2 regions of the Clostridium neuense genome follow, and region 2 is predicted to be linked to the other one. Evidence: predicted binding sites of a transcription regulator. Region 2 holds the regulator's gene; the other holds the start of a gene.

Region 1 (8,370 bases), on a different contig from region 2:
TATATCTGAATATATATCATATTTAATATCTACTTCATCTAATACCTTTGTGATTTTATTAACATATCCAAGTTTAAAAAGATCTTTATCTGTTACTATAAATGCTCTTTTTATATTCATATCTTTTAATTCTTTTAATGCAAATCCGAGACAGCCATATTTAAAATATATTTTTTTAGGTACTTTGAACCAAAGCATATTTTCCCTTCTTTCAGCAACACTTTTAATATTTAATAAATGCCTAGGTGTTACATTCTCTGATATAGAATTTCCACCCCAGGTACCACATCCTAAGGTAAAGGAAGGTGCTATAGCAAAATTGTAAAAATCTCCACTTGCCCCTTGTGAAGAAGGCATATTGATAAAGGTTCTTGAAGTTTTCATTGCAAGTCCAAATTTTTCAACCTTTTCTTTATTATTTTCAGAGTCTATAAATAAAGAAGAAGTATGGCCATTTCCACCTAAATAGGCAAGTCTTTCTGCTTTTTCAAGAGCTTCGTCAAAATCTTTAACTTTATACATTGCCAATACTGGTGATAATTTTTCGTGTGAAAATAACTCATCTCTTTCAACAGATTGAACTTCACCTATTAATACTCTTGTAGTTTGTGGTACTTCTATTCCTGCCATTTTAGCAATTAAATAAGCTGATTTTCCCACTATACCGGCATTAATATTTCCATTCTTAAACATAGTTTCTTTTACTTTCATTATTTCATCTTTATTAAGTATATAGGCTCCTCGCTTTATAAATTCTTCTTTGACCTTTTCATATATTGAATTTAGAACTAATACAGCTTGCTCAGAAGCACATATTACACCATTATCATAGGTTTTGGATAAAATTATAGAGCTTACAGCCATATTGATATCTGCACTTTCATCAATTATTGCCGGGGTATTTCCAGCTCCAACGCCAATTGCAGGTTTACCTGATGAATAGGCGGCTTTAACCATTGAAGGACCTCCTGTTGCCAAAACTATATCAGCCTCACTCATTAATTCTTGTGAAAGTTCTATTGAAGGTTCATCTATCCATCCTATTATATCTTCAGGTGCTCCGGCTTTAACAGCTGCGTCTAAAATTAATTTTGCAGCAGTAATAGTTGACTTTTTTGCACGAGGATGAGGTGAAAAGAAAATTGCATTTCTTGTTTTTAAAGAAATTAGTGATTTAAAGATTGTTGTAGAAGTTGGATTTGTAGTAGGTATTATAGCGGCAATAACTCCAATTGGTTCTGCAACTTTTGATATGCCTAATGCTTCATCGTGTTCTATTACTCCACAGGTTTTTTCGTTTTTATATTTATTATATATATATTCTGCTGCAAAATGATTTTTTATAATTTTATCTTCTACAAGACCTATTCCTGTTTCTTCTACTGCTAACTTAGACAAACTTATTCTTTCCTTAGCGGCAGCTATAGCGCATTGTTTGAAAATTTCATCAACTTGTTCTTGAGTATATGTTGCAAATTTTTTTTGAGCTTCTCTTAATTGATTTAGCATTTGTTTTAGCTCTTTTGAATTTGTGACTTTCATAATACACACCTCTTTTATAAAATTAAAAAATGGTTTAATATTTAACAAACTATTGTAAAAAAAATCAAATGTGTTATATATCACATCTTAGCATTTTATAAATTGAGAAATAAACTATTGTTATACTCTATGATGTAAATATGGTTAACTATTGATATATCAATGTTCTACGCGCTAATCTTTAATTCAAAGCTGTTATATAACACGTTTACTTTTTATAACGCTAGTATATATCATCATTTTATTATTGTCAAACATTTAACAATTTTTTTTAATATTTATACTAATGCAGTTAAAAAGATTTTTTAATTTTTGGAATTTTATAGAATATTCTTTTTTTATGTGTTATAATTTACTTAAAATTGGTCATACCAATATACCAATTTTAAAAAATGGGGAGGAATTAAAATGGAGATATTAGTATGTATTAAGCAAGTTCCTGGAACTAGCAAAGTCGAAGTAGATGAAAAAACAGGAGTTTTAAAAAGAGATGGTATAGATTCTAAAATGAATCCTTATGATCTTTATGCTCTTGAAACAGCACTTAGATTAAAAGAAAAAATCGGTGGTAATGTAAGCGTAATCACCATGGGGCCACCGCAGGCAAAGGAAATTGTTAAAGAAGCATACATGATGGGTGTAGATAGAGGAGCTCTTATATCAGATAGAAAGTTTGCTGGTGCAGACGTACTTGCTACAGCTTACACAATTTCTCAAGGTATCAGAAAAATGGGTAAATTTGATTTAATCCTTTGCGGAAAGCAAACTACAGATGGAGATACCGCTGAAGTTGGACCTGAAATAGCAGAATATTTAAAAATACCGCACATTGCAAATGTAATAAAAATAGAAGAAGCAAGTCAAGAAGAAATAACGGTTGAAATGGATATGCCAAATACTATAGAGCTTAATAAAGTTTCTTACCCGTGTCTCCTTACCATAGATAAAGATATATTTCAGCCAAGACTTCCATCTTATAAGAAAAAGCTTGAAACTAATGATAGAGAAATTAAAACTATTTGTCTTAATGATTTTGAAGATAAAAATGAAAATAATTATGGACTTAATGGTTCAGCAACACAGGTTGAAAGAATATTTCCGCCTTCAGTAAATAACGACAGAGAAACTTGGACAGGAAGCAGTGAAGAAATATCAGACAAAATATTCAATAAGCTTAAACAATTAAAATATGTTTAATGGAGGGAATTGATATGGGAAAGTTAGTTGTTAATCAAGACAAAATTACAAAGGATAATATAAATGAACTTGTTAATATATGTCCATTTAATGCTATAGAAAATCATGATGGTAAAATTGAAATAAATGCAGGCTGTAAACTTTGCAAAATGTGTGTTAGAAAAGGTCCTAAAGGAGTAATGCAGTTTGTAGAAGAAGAGGTAAAAGCTATTGACAAAAGCCTTTGGAAAGGAATTTTAGTATATGTAGATCATGTTGAAGGAAATATACATCCTGTAACCTACGAGCTTATAGGTAAAGCCAGGGAGCTTGCTTCAAAAATAAATCATCCCGTTTATGCAATTTTCATTGGACACAATATAAAAGAAAAAGCTGAAGAACTTCTTCATTATGGTGTTGATGAAGTTTTTGTATATGATAGTGAAGAACTTCGTGATTTTACAATTGAACCTTATACTGCTGCCTTTGAAGATTTAGTAAACCAAATAAAGCCAACTGCAATACTTGTTGGTGCCACAACCGTTGGAAGATCCCTTGCACCAAGAGTTGCAGCAAGATTTAAAACAGGACTTACAGCAGATTGCACTATACTTGATATGAAAGAGAATACAGATTTAGTTCAAATAAGGCCAGCCTTTGGTGGAAATATAATGGCTCAAATTATAAATCCAAATAACAGACCTCAAATGGCTACGGTTAGATATAAAGTTATGAGTGCACCAAAAAGACAGAAGGATAAAAGTGGAAAAATTACATTATGCAGTTTAGATAAGTCAAAACTCACTTCTAACATAAAGGTTTTAAAAATAACTAAAAAGCTTCCAGAAAACAGTATATCTGATGCAGAGGTAATAATTGCTGTTGGAAGAGGAATCAAGACTAAAAAAGATATGGACATGGTGTACGAATTAGCTAATCTATTAAATGCAAGAGTTGCAGGAACAAGGCCTCTTGTTGAAGCAGGCTGGATAGACGCTAAGACTCAAATAGGTTTAAGTGGAAGAACTGTAAAGCCTAAGCTCATAATAGTACTGGGAGTTTCAGGAGCAGTTCAATTTACAGCTGGCATGAACAGCAGTGAATATATATTTGCAATAAATAAAGATGAAAAAGCACCTATATTTAATGCAAGTCATTATGGAATTGTGGGAGATTTATATGAAATTGTTCCAAAACTCATTGAAGAAATAAAAGAAAATAAAAAAATAAAATCAGCCGTTTAGGAGGGGAAGCTTTATGGTTAATTTAGAGGATATAAAATATTTCAAATCACTTTTAGGAGAAGATAGAGTACTTACCGGAGACGAAATAAATGAGGATTTCAGTCATGATGAGCTTGGTGGAGTAAGCAAAATGCCTGAGGTGCTTCTAGAGGTTCAAAATACAGAAGAAATATCAAAGGTCATGAAATATGCCTATGAAAAAGGTATACCAGTAGTTCCAAGGGGCTCAGGAACAGGACTTGTTGGAGCCTCTGTACCAATGCTTGGCGGAATAATGCTCAATATGAGCAGCATGAATAAAATTCTTGAATTAGATGAGGAAAATTTAACGCTTACCGTTGAACCAGGAGTTCTTTTAATGGAGATAGGAAAATTTGTAGAAGCTCATGATCTTTTTTACCCACCAGATCCAGGTGAAAAATCTGCAACCATAGGAGGAAACATAAGCACAAATGCTGGAGGCATGAGAGCCGTAAAATATGGGGTCACAAGGGATTATGTAAGAGGACTTGAAGTTGTACTTCCTAATGGTGAGGTTCTAAATCTTGGAGGAAAGGTAGTTAAAAATAGTTCAGGTTACAGCATAAAGGATTTAATATGCGGCTCAGAAGGAACTCTTGCTATAATAACAAAAGCAATTTTAAAACTTTTGCCTCTTCCTAAAAAGACCATAAGCCTTTTAGTGCCTTTTAAGGATCTTGACACAGCTATAAGTACTGTCCCTAAAATTATAAAATCAAAAGCAATACCTACAGCAATAGAGTTTATGCAAAGAGAAGTAATTCTTTCAGCAGAAGAATACTTAGGTAAGAAGTTTCCTGATAACAGTGCCGATGCATATTTACTTTTAAGCTTTGATGGCAACAGCAAGGAAGATGTTGAAAAGGACTATGGAAAGGTTGCTGAAATTTGCCTTAATGAAGGAGCACTTGACGTTTATATAGTTGACACAGATGAAAGAAAAGAAGCTGTTTGGAATGCCAGAGGAGCCTTTCTTGAAGCAGTTAAAGCTTCTACTACTGAAATGGATGAGTGTGATGTTGTTGTTCCAAGAAATAAAGTTGCTGAATTTATAAAATATACAAATGAGCTTCAAAATAAATTTAATATAAGGATAAGAAGCTTTGGACACGCTGGCGATGGAAATTTGCATGTTTATATTCTTAAAGATGATTTAAATAAGGAAGAATGGAATAACAAGCTTGAAGAAATATTCAAATCTATGTACAGCAAATCCATGGGACTAAATGGTCTTGTATCAGGAGAACATGGAATAGGTTTTGCTAAAAAGAAATATTTATTTAACCAATATGGAGAAGAATACATTTCACTTATGAAAAATATTAAAAAAGCCTTTGATCCTAAAAATATATTAAATCCACAAAAGGTATGTGAATAAAAGATGAAGTAACAATGCTTCGTCACATAAACCGATAGGGGTTTGGGCGTTTAGCCCATGTGATTCTTGAACTAGATAAAAGTACTTTCAATAATAAATTCTATAAATCTAAGGTTCAAAAATTACAAAATACTAAAATATTTCAATAACTCGCTATTGCTCAAATGGTTTAAATAAAGCTTTATAAATCTAAGATTTATAAAGCTTTATTTAATATCCCAGGTCAATATTACTTCACTAAGTTTCAGTTTATTAAGATAACCTTGGTATTATCAATTTCAACCTTCCAAGTTTCACTATATAAATAAATTCTCAAGTAATTTATTTATTCTGCATCTTAAATGAGCTTTTAAGTGGTACTATTCTATTAAATACTAATTTTTCATCAGTAGTATATTTTGAATCTACTGTAAAAAATCCATTTCTAATAAATTGGAATCTATCTTGAACCTTTGCATTTTTTATAGCTACTGGCTCAACAAAGCCTTGTAATACTTCCATAGATTTAGGATTTATTTGCTCTAAAAAGTTCTTTCCTGCATTTTCTTCTATATCATCTAGTATTAGAGGTTCAAATAATCTAAACTCTACTGCTTTTGCTGTTTTCGCCTCTACCCAATGAATAGTTGCTTTTACTTTTCTTCCTTTAAAGCCAGAACCTGATTTTGTTTCTGGATCATAAGTACCGTGTACCTCTACAACTTCACCTTTTTCATTTTTTACACAATCTGTGCATTTAACAAAATATCCACCCTTTAATCTTACTTCATTTCCAGGAAATAATCTGAAATATTTCTTAACTGGAACTTCCATGAAATCTTCTTTTTCTATATATAATTCTCTTGAAAATGGTACAAGTCTCTTACCTTGGCTTTCATCGTTAGCATTATTCTCTATTTCAAGCATTTCTGTTTGTCCTTCTGGATAATTTGTAATAACTAATTTTATAGGTCTCATAACAGCCATTGCTGCTGGAGCTTTTAATTGTAAATCTTCTCTTACAAAGTAATCTAACATTTGAGAATCTACTATTGAGTTAGCTTTTGAAACTCCAATTTCATTGCAGAATTTTCTTATAGCTTCTGGTGTATATCCCTTTCTTCTTAACCCTGATATAGTAGGCATTCTTGGGTCATCCCAACCATCAACTATTTTTTCATCAACTAACTGCTTTAATTTTCTTTTACTCATTACAGTATTTGTCATGTTTAATCTTGCAAATTCATATTGCCTTGGTACATTTTCCATTTCACATTCTTTTACAACCCAATCATATAAAGGTCTATGATCTTCAAATTCTAATGTACATATGGAGTGAGTTATTCCTTCAATAGCATCTTCTAATGGGTGAGCAAAATCATACATTGGGTATATGCACCATTTATTTTTTGTGTTGTGATGCTCTGCATGATCAATTCTATATAATATAGGGTCTCTCATAGTTATATTAGGAGAAGCCATATCCATTTTAGCTCTTAAAACTTTTTCCCCATCTTTAAATTCGCCTTTTCTCATTCTTTCAAATAAGTCAAGATTTTCTTCAACAGTTCTGTTCCTGTATGGACTTTCCTTTCCTGGCTCAGTTAAAGTTCCTCTATATTCTCTTATTTGTTCTGGAGATAAATCACAAACATAAGCTAAACCTTTCTTTATTAAAAGAACTGCCTTTTCATACATTGTATCAAAATAATTTGATGCAAAGAATATATCATCCCATTTACCACCAAGCCATTTAACATCTTCTTTAATAGATTCAACGTATTCAGTATCTTCTTTAGCAGGGTTTGTATCATCAAATCTTAAATTAAATTTTCCTTTAAACTCTTCTGCGAGCCCAGAATTTAAAATTATTGACTTTGCATGACCTATATGTAAATATCCATTTGGTTCTGGTGGAAAACGCGTTACTACCTTTTTACATTTTCCAGATTCTAAATCTTCAATAATTATATTTCTTATAAAATTTGACTTAATATTTTCATCAGACATAATATTACCTCACCTTATATTAATAAAAATTTTTCAAATCTTTCTTTTACTTTATCCTTACCCAAAATACTCATAATAGTATAAATATCAGGTGTATTGCTTCTATGTGATAAAGCTACTCTTACTGAGCCTGCAACATCAGAAATCATACCTTTATATTTATCTGGATTTGCTTTATATTCTTTTTTGTTTCCACAGTAGCCTAATTCTAAACCAATTGCTTTTAAATCTTCAAACCATTCCTCTTGACTTGAAGCATCAGCATTATATTTATCCATATACACTTTTATAACTTCTTTTGCTGCCTCTAGTGTTAATGTCTTTGGCAATTGAATCTGATCAGCTGTTTCTTTATAAAATAATTCATCAAAGAAGTAGAAAATTTTATCTTTTACTTCATCCCATTTAGCAAAATCTTTTCTTGGCTTTGGACCTTCTTTATCTATATTAAATATTTCTTTAGATATTTTTTCATTAGCAGTAACGAGCTTATACATTTCCTCGTCAAACTCTTTTGCCCAAGTTATATAGTTGTCATAAACCACATCTGCTTTCATTTTTGAAATAACATTTTTACTTATATCGCTTAATTTCACTATATCAAACAAAGCTCCAGATTTACTCATTTTATCCAAGTGTACAGGAAATTCATGATAATCTAAAGTTGGGTTTTCTTCTCTCCAGCCCTCAAAACTTGAATTTATAATGTTTAGTAAATACTCAATAACTGAAACAGCCGGATATCCAACTTCCTTATAATAAGAAACAGCAGCTTCTGCATCTTTTCTCTTTGACAACTTTCTCTTTGAACCATTGTCATTCTTCATTATTGTTGGAATATGTGCATACTGAGGTCTTTCAAATCCTAATAGCTTAAATAATTCAACATGTATAGGTAAAGATGATAACCATTCTTCTCCTCTTATAACATGAGTTGTTCCCATTAATGCATCATCTATAGCATGTGCAAAATGGTATGTTGGCAAGCCATCTCCTTTTATTAGCACAATATCCTGATTA
Region 2 (8,370 bases):
TTTTATCATATAAAAAAATCCCCATACTTAAATGAGGATTTTGGATGTTATTATTTTGAATAATCGTAAAAACCTTTTCCAGTTTTTCTTCCAAGCCATCCAGCTCTTACATATTTCTTTAATAATGTATGTGGTCTATATTTAGAATCTCCTGTTTCTGAATATAAAACATTCATTATAGCAAGACATATGTCAAGACCTATAAAATCTCCTAATTCTAATGGTCCCATTGGATGATTTGCTCCAAGCTTCATAGCTTTATCTATATCTTCTACAGAAGCTATTCCTTCTGCATATATTCCAACTGCTTCGTTAATCATTGGAATTAATATTCTATTTACAACAAATCCTGGTGCTTCTGCAACTTCTACAGGATCTTTTCCTATAGCAACAGCACATTCTTTTACAGCATCAAAAGTTTCCTGTGAAGTGGCAATTCCTCTTATTACTTCAACAAGCTTCATAACAGGAGCTGGATTAAAGAAATGCATTCCTATAACCTTATCAGGTCTCTTAGTTGCTGATGCTACTTCTGTTATAGAAAGAGATGATGTATTTGATGCAAGTATAGTTTCTGGTTTGCATATATTATCTAAGTCAGCAAATATTTGTTTCTTTATATCCATTCTTTCAACTGCTGCTTCAACTACAAGATCACAATCAGCTGCCATATTAAGGTCAACTGTTCCTGTAACTCTCTTTAATATTTCAGCTTTACCAGCTTCGTCCAATTTTCCTTTTTTAACTAATCTTGAAAGATTTTTATCTATAGTAGCTAATCCTCTTTCAACAAATTCATCTTTAATATCTCTTATAACTACTTCTAATCCTTTAGCTGCAAATGCTTGAGCAATTCCTGCTCCCATTGTACCTGCACCTATAACACATACTTTTTTCATTACACTAGCCTCCTATTTCATTTCAATATAATTTAACTTATACACCTTAAAAATAACTAAATAAATATATTATTTTCAAAATGCATAAGTTTAATTCTATTTTATTGCCAGATAATAAATTGTAGCGAAACCAGCTCAACTTCAAACTATATATGCTCATAATTTCTTAAAAATAATATTTTGAAACATAACTAGTTTAAGTTTCGCGGTAATTTCACCCTATTAGTTGTTAGCTGCTTTAATTTGAGCAATTAATTCAGGTATAACTTTATTTAAGTCTCCTACAATTGCTAAATCTGCAACTTTCATTATTGGTGCTTCTGCATCTTTATTTATAGCAATTATGTAATCTGAATCCTGCATTCCTGCTAAATGCTGAATAGCTCCTGATATACCACATGCAATATAAAGTTGTGGTCTTACTGTCTTACCTGTCTGACCAACTTGAAGGTCTTTATCTACCCATTCTTTTTCAATTGCTGCTCTTGAAGCTGCTATAGTTCCACCAAGTACATCAGCAAGTTCTTGAAGCTTTGCAAAGTTTTCTTTGCTTCCAACTCCTCTTCCTCCAGCTACTAACACCTTAGCTTCTCCTATATCAACAGTATCTTTTGCAAGTTTTACAACATTTAGAACTTTTGTCCTAATATCGTCTTCTTTTAAATCAATAGAAATTTTTTCGATTTTGCTTGAAGAAACATTTGCTTTATCTTCAGGCAATTTTTCAAAAACTCCTGGTCTTACAGTTGCCATTTGTGGTCTTCTCTCTGCACATTCGATTGTAGCCATAAGGTTACCACCAAAAGCAGGTCTTGTTGCAAGTAAGTTTTTAGTCTCAGAATCTGTATCAAGTGCAGTACAATCAGCAGTTAATCCTGTTGAAAGTCTTGCTGCCATTCTAGGTCCTAAATCTCTTCCTATGAAAGTTGCACCTACAAATAATATTTCAGGTTTTCTTTCATTTACTAAATCACATATAACTTTTGCATATGCATCTGTAGTAAAATGCTCTAAAAGCTTGCTGTCAGCAGCTAAAACTTTATCTGCTCCGTGAGCTAAAAGCTCTTCTGACATTTTATCTGTATTATATCCTAATAATACTGCTGTTAATTCAACACCAAGTTTTTTAGCTATTTCTTTACCTTTTCCCAGTAATTCTAAAGATACTTTCTGTAATTTTCCGTCTCTTTGTTCAGCAAAGACCCATACGCCTTTATAATCTGCTATATTCATAAAGCTTCCCTCCTACACATTAAATATAGTGCTTCTCTTTTAATTTTGAAACTACATATGATGCTGCTTCTTTAACAGGTTTATCAACAATTTCTCCCTGTCCTTTTGCTTCTTTAGTTACAGATTTTTTAACCTTTGTTGGTGAACCCTTAAGTCCTAAAAGACTTTGGTCAATATCTATAGCATTTTCATCCCAAACTTTTATTTCCTTATCAAATACTCCAAATATATTTCTTACATCCATATATCTTGGTACATTTAATTCTTTTATTGCAGTTAAAAGAACTGGAGTTTTAACTTCTACATCTTCATATCCATCTTCCCAAGCTTTTCTTACCTTTAAAGCATCTCCGCTAACTTCAACTTTTTCTACATAAGTTACTTGAGGTATTCCAAGATGTTCTGCAATTTCTGGTCCAACCTGTGCAGTATCTCCATCTATTGCCTGTCTTCCAGCAAATACTACATCATAATCTAATTTTTTAATAGCAGCTGCAAGAGTATGTGATGTTGCAAGAGTATCAGCTCCTCCAAAAGCTCTGCTTGATACAAGTATTGCTTCATCTGCACCCATAGCTAAAGCTTCTACTAAAGCATTTTTAGCTTGTGGTGGTCCCATTGATACTATAGTTACATGCGCACCAACGCTTTCTTTTAATGCTAATGCTTCTTCTAATGCATTTTTATCATCTGGATTTATGATTGATGGAACTCCTTCTCTTATAAGTGTTCCTTTTACTGGATCTATTTTAACTTCAGTTGTATCTGGAACTTGTTTTAAACAAACAACTATATTCATTTAGAATTTCCTCCTTTTATCTAAAAATATGATTTGAAATAACTAATTTTTGAACCTGAGTTGTTCCCTCATATATTTCTGTTATCTTAGCATCTCTCATCATTCTTTCAACTGGATAATCTTTAGTGTATCCATATCCACCGAAGAGCTGAACACATTTTGTAGTTGCTTCCATAGCAACATCAGCAGCATAAAGTTTTGCCATAGCTGCTTCTTCATTATATGGTAGTCCTTGATCTTTACACCAAGCTGCTCTGTACACTAAGAATTTAGTTGCTTCAATTTTTGTCTTAATATCAGCCATAGCCCAAGCTAATCCCTGGAATCTGTCAAGGCTTCTTCCAAATTGTTTTCTTTCTTTCATGTAGTCTCTTGTTACTTCAAATGCTCCTTCAGCAATTCCAAGAGCCTGTGCTGCTATACCAATTCTTCCTCCATCAAGAGTCTTCATGGCAATTCCAAATCCTTTTCCTTCTTTTCCTATAAGGTTTTCCTTTGGAACTATGCAGTCTTCAAATATAAGTTCTGTAGTTGAAGATGCTCTAATACCCATTTTATTTTCTACTTTTCCTATTGAGAAACCTTTGAATCCTTTTTCTAATATAAATCCAGATATTCCTTTGGCTCCTTTGCTTCTATCTGTCATAGCAAATACACAGAATACATCAGCAACTCCACCATTTGTTATGAATATTTTTGAACCATTTAATACATAATGATCCCCTTCAAGAACTGCTGTAGTTTGTTGACTTGCAGAATCAGTTCCTGCGTTAGGTTCAGTTAATCCATAAGCTCCTATTTTTTCACCTTTTGCAAGTGGTACTAAATACTTTTGTTTTTGTTCTTCAGTACCATATTCATTTATTAATGAAGCACAAAGTGATGTATGTGCTGAAAGAATAACTCCTGTTGTACCACAAACCTTTGATAATTCTTCAACAGCGATTATGTATGAAAGTACATCCCCACCTGCTCCACCATATTCTTTTTTAAATGGGATTCCCATCATTCCATATTTACCCATTTTCTTAACATTTTCCATTGGGAATCTTTCTGTCTCATCAATTTCTGCTGCTATTGGTTCAACATCATTTTTAGCAAATTCTCTAACCATCTGTTTTACTAATTCTTGTTCTTTTGTCAATGCAAAATTCATATAAACTTACCTCCTATCTATTTTTGAAACCTTCTGGTTTTCTCTTCTCAACAAAAGCAGTCATTGCATCTTTTTGGTCTTCTGTTGAAAAACATTCTCCAAATGCTTCTGATTCAAATGACAAAGCAGTATCGATGTCACATTGAATTCCTCTATTAATAGCCTGCTTACTTAACTTAACAGCTATTGGAGCATTATTTGCAATTGTATTTGCAAGTTTTTTTGCTGTATCCATTAATTCTTCAGGTTCTACTACCTTATTTACAAGTCCAATTCTTAAAGCTTCATCTGCTTTTATATTTTTAGCAGTAAATATAAGTTGTTTAGCCATTCCCATTCCTACAAGTCTTGTAAGTCTTTGAGTTCCACCAAATCCAGGTGTTATTCCAAGACCAACTTCTGGTTGACCAAAAAGAGCTTTAGTTGAAGCAATTCTTATATCACAAGCCATTGAAATTTCACAGCCGCCGCCTAATGCAAAACCATTAACAGCTGCTATTACAGGTTTTTCTAAAAGTTCTAATCTTCTAAATACTTTATTTCCTAGTATTCCAAATTTTCTTCCTTCTATTACATTCTTGTCTTTCATTTCGGAAATATCTGCTCCAGCTACAAATGATTTTTCACCTGCGCCTGTTAAAATAACTGCAAGCACTTCATTGTCATCTTCAATCTGATCTAAAACGTAATCAAGTTCAGTCAAAGTTTCACTGTTAAGTGCATTTAGTGCTTTAGGTCTGCTTATAGTAACTATAGCTATTTTACCTTCCTTTTCAAGGATGATATTTTTTAATTCCATGACTTATCCTCCCTAAATCTTTCTATTCTTTGTTAATATTCTAACAAAGGAATCCAAAATTTTAGAAGCCTTAAGCTTCATTTCTAATTATATAATTAATTATTTCATATTTCAATAATATTTATATTGAAATATGAAATAATTAAAAAAAATATCATATTTTATCCTTTAATAAGCAACTCAAAGTAAGCAAACTATCACTTAAATGAACATTTTCCACAATTACGTCCTCAGGAGTAACTAAATCTACAGGTGCAAAATTCCATATTCCTTTTACATTATTTTTTATAATAATTTCAGCTACCTTTTGTGCACTCTTTCTAGGCACACAAATAATTGCAATATTGACATTGTTATTTTTTAGAAAATCATCTACATTATCTATATCTTGTATTTCAATGTCATGTATTTTTAATCCTAAGAGTTTAGGATTTATATCAAAAATTCCTTTTAGCGAAAAACCTAATTTTTCAAAATTTATATAGTTTGCAATTGCTTGACCAATATTACCTGCACCTATAATTATAGTATTATATTCCTTTGTAAGACCTAAAATTATATCTATCTCTTTGCAAAGTTCTTTTACATTATAGCCATACCCTTGTTGTCCAAAGTCTCCAAAACAATTAAGGTCTTGGCGTATTTGTGAAGCCGTGAATCCTATTTTTTCACTTAATTCCTTCGATGAAATCCTATCAACATCATTCTTCACAAGTTCATTTAAATACCTATGATATTTAGGAAGACGCCTTATTACAGCCATTGATATATTTTTTTTCTTTTCCACGCAATGCACCCCTCACCTAGACATACTACTCCAAAGCCTTAGCTATACATTAAATTAATTAAGGTATATAAGCAATACATCACTACTAAAATGATATACTCACAATATATTCTACCACATAATTTGGATTTTACACTATTTATTTTTTCCATTTACTTTATTCATCACTAACATATATGGAAATTTATTTGACAACTTATATTTTTATGCTTTAATATTTATTGGTAAAGGATTAAAGATAAAGCGCGGTGATAATTATGATAGTATTAAGCTGTAAAGATATTCACAAAAGCTATGGAATAGATGTTATTTTAGAAAATATAACCTTCTCTATTAATGAAGGTGAAAGAATTGGAATAATCGGTCCTAATGGTGCTGGAAAATCAACCTTATTTAAAATAATTACAAGCGGTCTAGAATACGATTCTGGAGATTTGTTTATTGATAAAAATAAGCAGCTTGGATATCTGTCTCAGCATCTAGACCTTAAAGCTTCAAATACAATTTTTGAAGAGTTATGTTCGGTTTTTAGCGAGCTTATCTCTATAGAAAACAAGCTAAAAGACTTAGAGCAAAAAATGAGTGAGCCATATGACCCTTTAAAGGAAGATTATCATGCTAAAATCATAAAGGATTACACAAACTATACAGAACTTTACAATACAAGAGGCGGATATTCTTATAAAGGTGAAATATCAAAAGTTCTAAAAGGTCTTGGCTTTTCTGATGAGGATTCAAGAAAACCAATCTCAATACTAAGCGGTGGACAAAAAACAAGAGTAGCCTTATGTAAACTTCTTCTTAAAAAACCAGAAATCCTATTCCTTGATGAGCCAACCAATCATCTTGACCTTGATGCAATAGAATGGCTTGAGGATTATCTTCATACATATAAGGGGACTATACTAATAATATCTCATGACAGATATTTTCTAGATGCTATAACTGATAAAACTTTTGAGCTTATTAATGGACACATAAACTGCTATAACGGAAACTATACTAAAGCACTTGAACTTAAAAAGAAGGACTATGAGATCAAGTTAAAAGCCTTTGAAATTCAGCAATCCGAAATAAAGAGGCAAGAAGCTATAATAGAACGTTATCGTTCCTTTAATAGGGAAAAAAGTATAAAAGCTGCCGAAAGCCGTCAGAAAGCACTTGATAAAATTGAAAGAATAAAACCACCTGATAAGGAAACAGGTGTTACTAGAATAAGCTTTGAAACTTTAATAAAAAGCGGTAAAGATGTTTTACACGTTGAAAATCTATCTAAAAGTTTCGGCGATCATATCTTATTTCAAAACCTTTGTATGGATATAAAAAGTGGAGAAAAAACAGCATTAATAGGTGAAAACGGAAGAGGCAAAACTACATTTTTTAAAATTTTAATGGATAAAGTCAAAAGTGATTCTGGTATTAAGGTTTTAGGTAAAAATGTATTCATAGGTTACTACGACCAAGAGCAATCCAATTTGAATGATGATAAAACTATAATCGATGAGGTATGGGACGATTTTCCTGAACTTACTACTACTGAAGTTAGAAATGCTCTTGCTGCATTCTTATTTACAGGCGATGATGTTTTTAAAGTTATATCTAAATTAAGCGGCGGAGAAAAGTGCAGAATAAATCTTCTTAAATTAATGCTTTCTAAAAATAACTTTTTGCTTTTAGATGAGCCTACAAATCATCTTGACATAGTATCACGTGAGGCACTGGAAGATGCTCTCTTAAGCTACGATGGAACAATTCTTGTAATTTCACATGATAGATACTTCCTAAACAAAGTCGTTTCTAAAATGTATGAATTAGAAGAAAATGGTGTTAAGCAGTATTTAGGAAACTATACTTACTATATAGAAAAGAAAAAGAATCCAACAAGATTTCAGTACGAAGATGAAGTTTCTGATGGAAAAACAAAAACTCAAATACATGCTGAAAAGAAGAAAAAAAGAGAAGAAGAAAAGCTTGAGAAACAAAAAAAGTTAAAGATAAAAAATATAGAAGACAGAATTGCTTCTCTTGAAGAAGAGCTTGAAAAACTTCAAAGTGAGCTGTGTCTCGAGGAAGTTTACTCTAACCCTGAAAAAAGTATTGAGGTAAATAATAAAATATCCGAAACTCAAAGTAATATTGATAAATTGTATGAAGAATGGGAGAAACTAAACAGCTAGCGAAGTAACAATGCTTCGTCACGTTAAAAAAGTCCTATAAATCTAAGGTTCAAAAATTGTAAAATACTAAGATATTTCAATAACTCGCTGAAAAAATGCTCAGACAATTGAAATATCTAATTATTTTACAATTTTTGAGCCAAGATTTATTAGGACTTTTTTAAATCGTTCCTTCAGTATTGTTACTTCGCTCTCACGGTAGTGCAAGGAAAAAATCCCTCCGTACCTACGGAATTTTAGGTGTGAATTTTGTACTATACATGGATATTAAATTATATTGTTTAAAGTGCATTCTTCGTAGAGAAGTGGAGAAAAATTATTCATACAACTTTCTATATCAAGTGCAACTAACAGTTGACAAAAAGTAATGTACACATGGTAGTATTCCTCACAATTAAAGTTATAATTATTTCTATAATCTAAAAAAAATTACTTAGGAGGAATAAAAATAGATATGAAAGAAATTATATGTGGTTGTTTAAACGTTACAAGAGGATATATTAAGAAAGCTATTGATAAT

Evidence for each region. The regulator Rex, encoded in region 2, represses fermentation and respiration genes when NADH is low (regulators of the CRP and FNR family bind a similar motif). The targets are predictions, from matches to a motif close to ATTGTTAANNNNTTAACAAT.
Region 1: the regulator Rex is predicted to act here: its motif matches at 1,789-1,808, upstream of adhE (bifunctional acetaldehyde-CoA/alcohol dehydrogenase).

The regions. Positions count from the first base shown of each region.
Region 1 is NZ_JBJIAA010000002.1:134,632-143,001, forward strand. Features, by position in the region: gene adhE (bifunctional acetaldehyde-CoA/alcohol dehydrogenase) at 1-1,542, opposite strand, end outside; gene ACJDT4_RS02970 (electron transfer flavoprotein subunit beta/FixA family protein) at 1,951-2,739, shown strand; gene ACJDT4_RS02975 (FAD-binding protein) at 2,754-3,962, shown strand; gene ACJDT4_RS02980 (FAD-binding oxidoreductase) at 3,976-5,361, shown strand; gene ACJDT4_RS02985 (glutamine--tRNA ligase/YqeY domain fusion protein) at 5,683-7,350, opposite strand; gene gltX (glutamate--tRNA ligase) at 7,365-8,370, opposite strand, start outside.
Region 2 is NZ_JBJIAA010000024.1:102-8,471, reverse strand. Features, by position in the region: gene ACJDT4_RS21610 (3-hydroxybutyryl-CoA dehydrogenase) at 51-899, opposite strand; gene ACJDT4_RS21605 (electron transfer flavoprotein subunit alpha/FixB family protein) at 1,122-2,132, opposite strand; gene ACJDT4_RS21600 (electron transfer flavoprotein subunit beta) at 2,152-2,931, opposite strand; gene ACJDT4_RS21595 (acyl-CoA dehydrogenase) at 2,948-4,087, opposite strand; gene ACJDT4_RS21590 (short-chain-enoyl-CoA hydratase) at 4,101-4,886, opposite strand; gene ACJDT4_RS21585 (redox-sensing transcriptional repressor Rex) at 5,041-5,673, opposite strand; gene ACJDT4_RS21580 (ABC-F family ATP-binding cassette domain-containing protein) at 5,931-7,850, shown strand; partial or broken gene ACJDT4_RS21575 ((2Fe-2S)-binding protein) at 8,305-8,370, shown strand, end outside.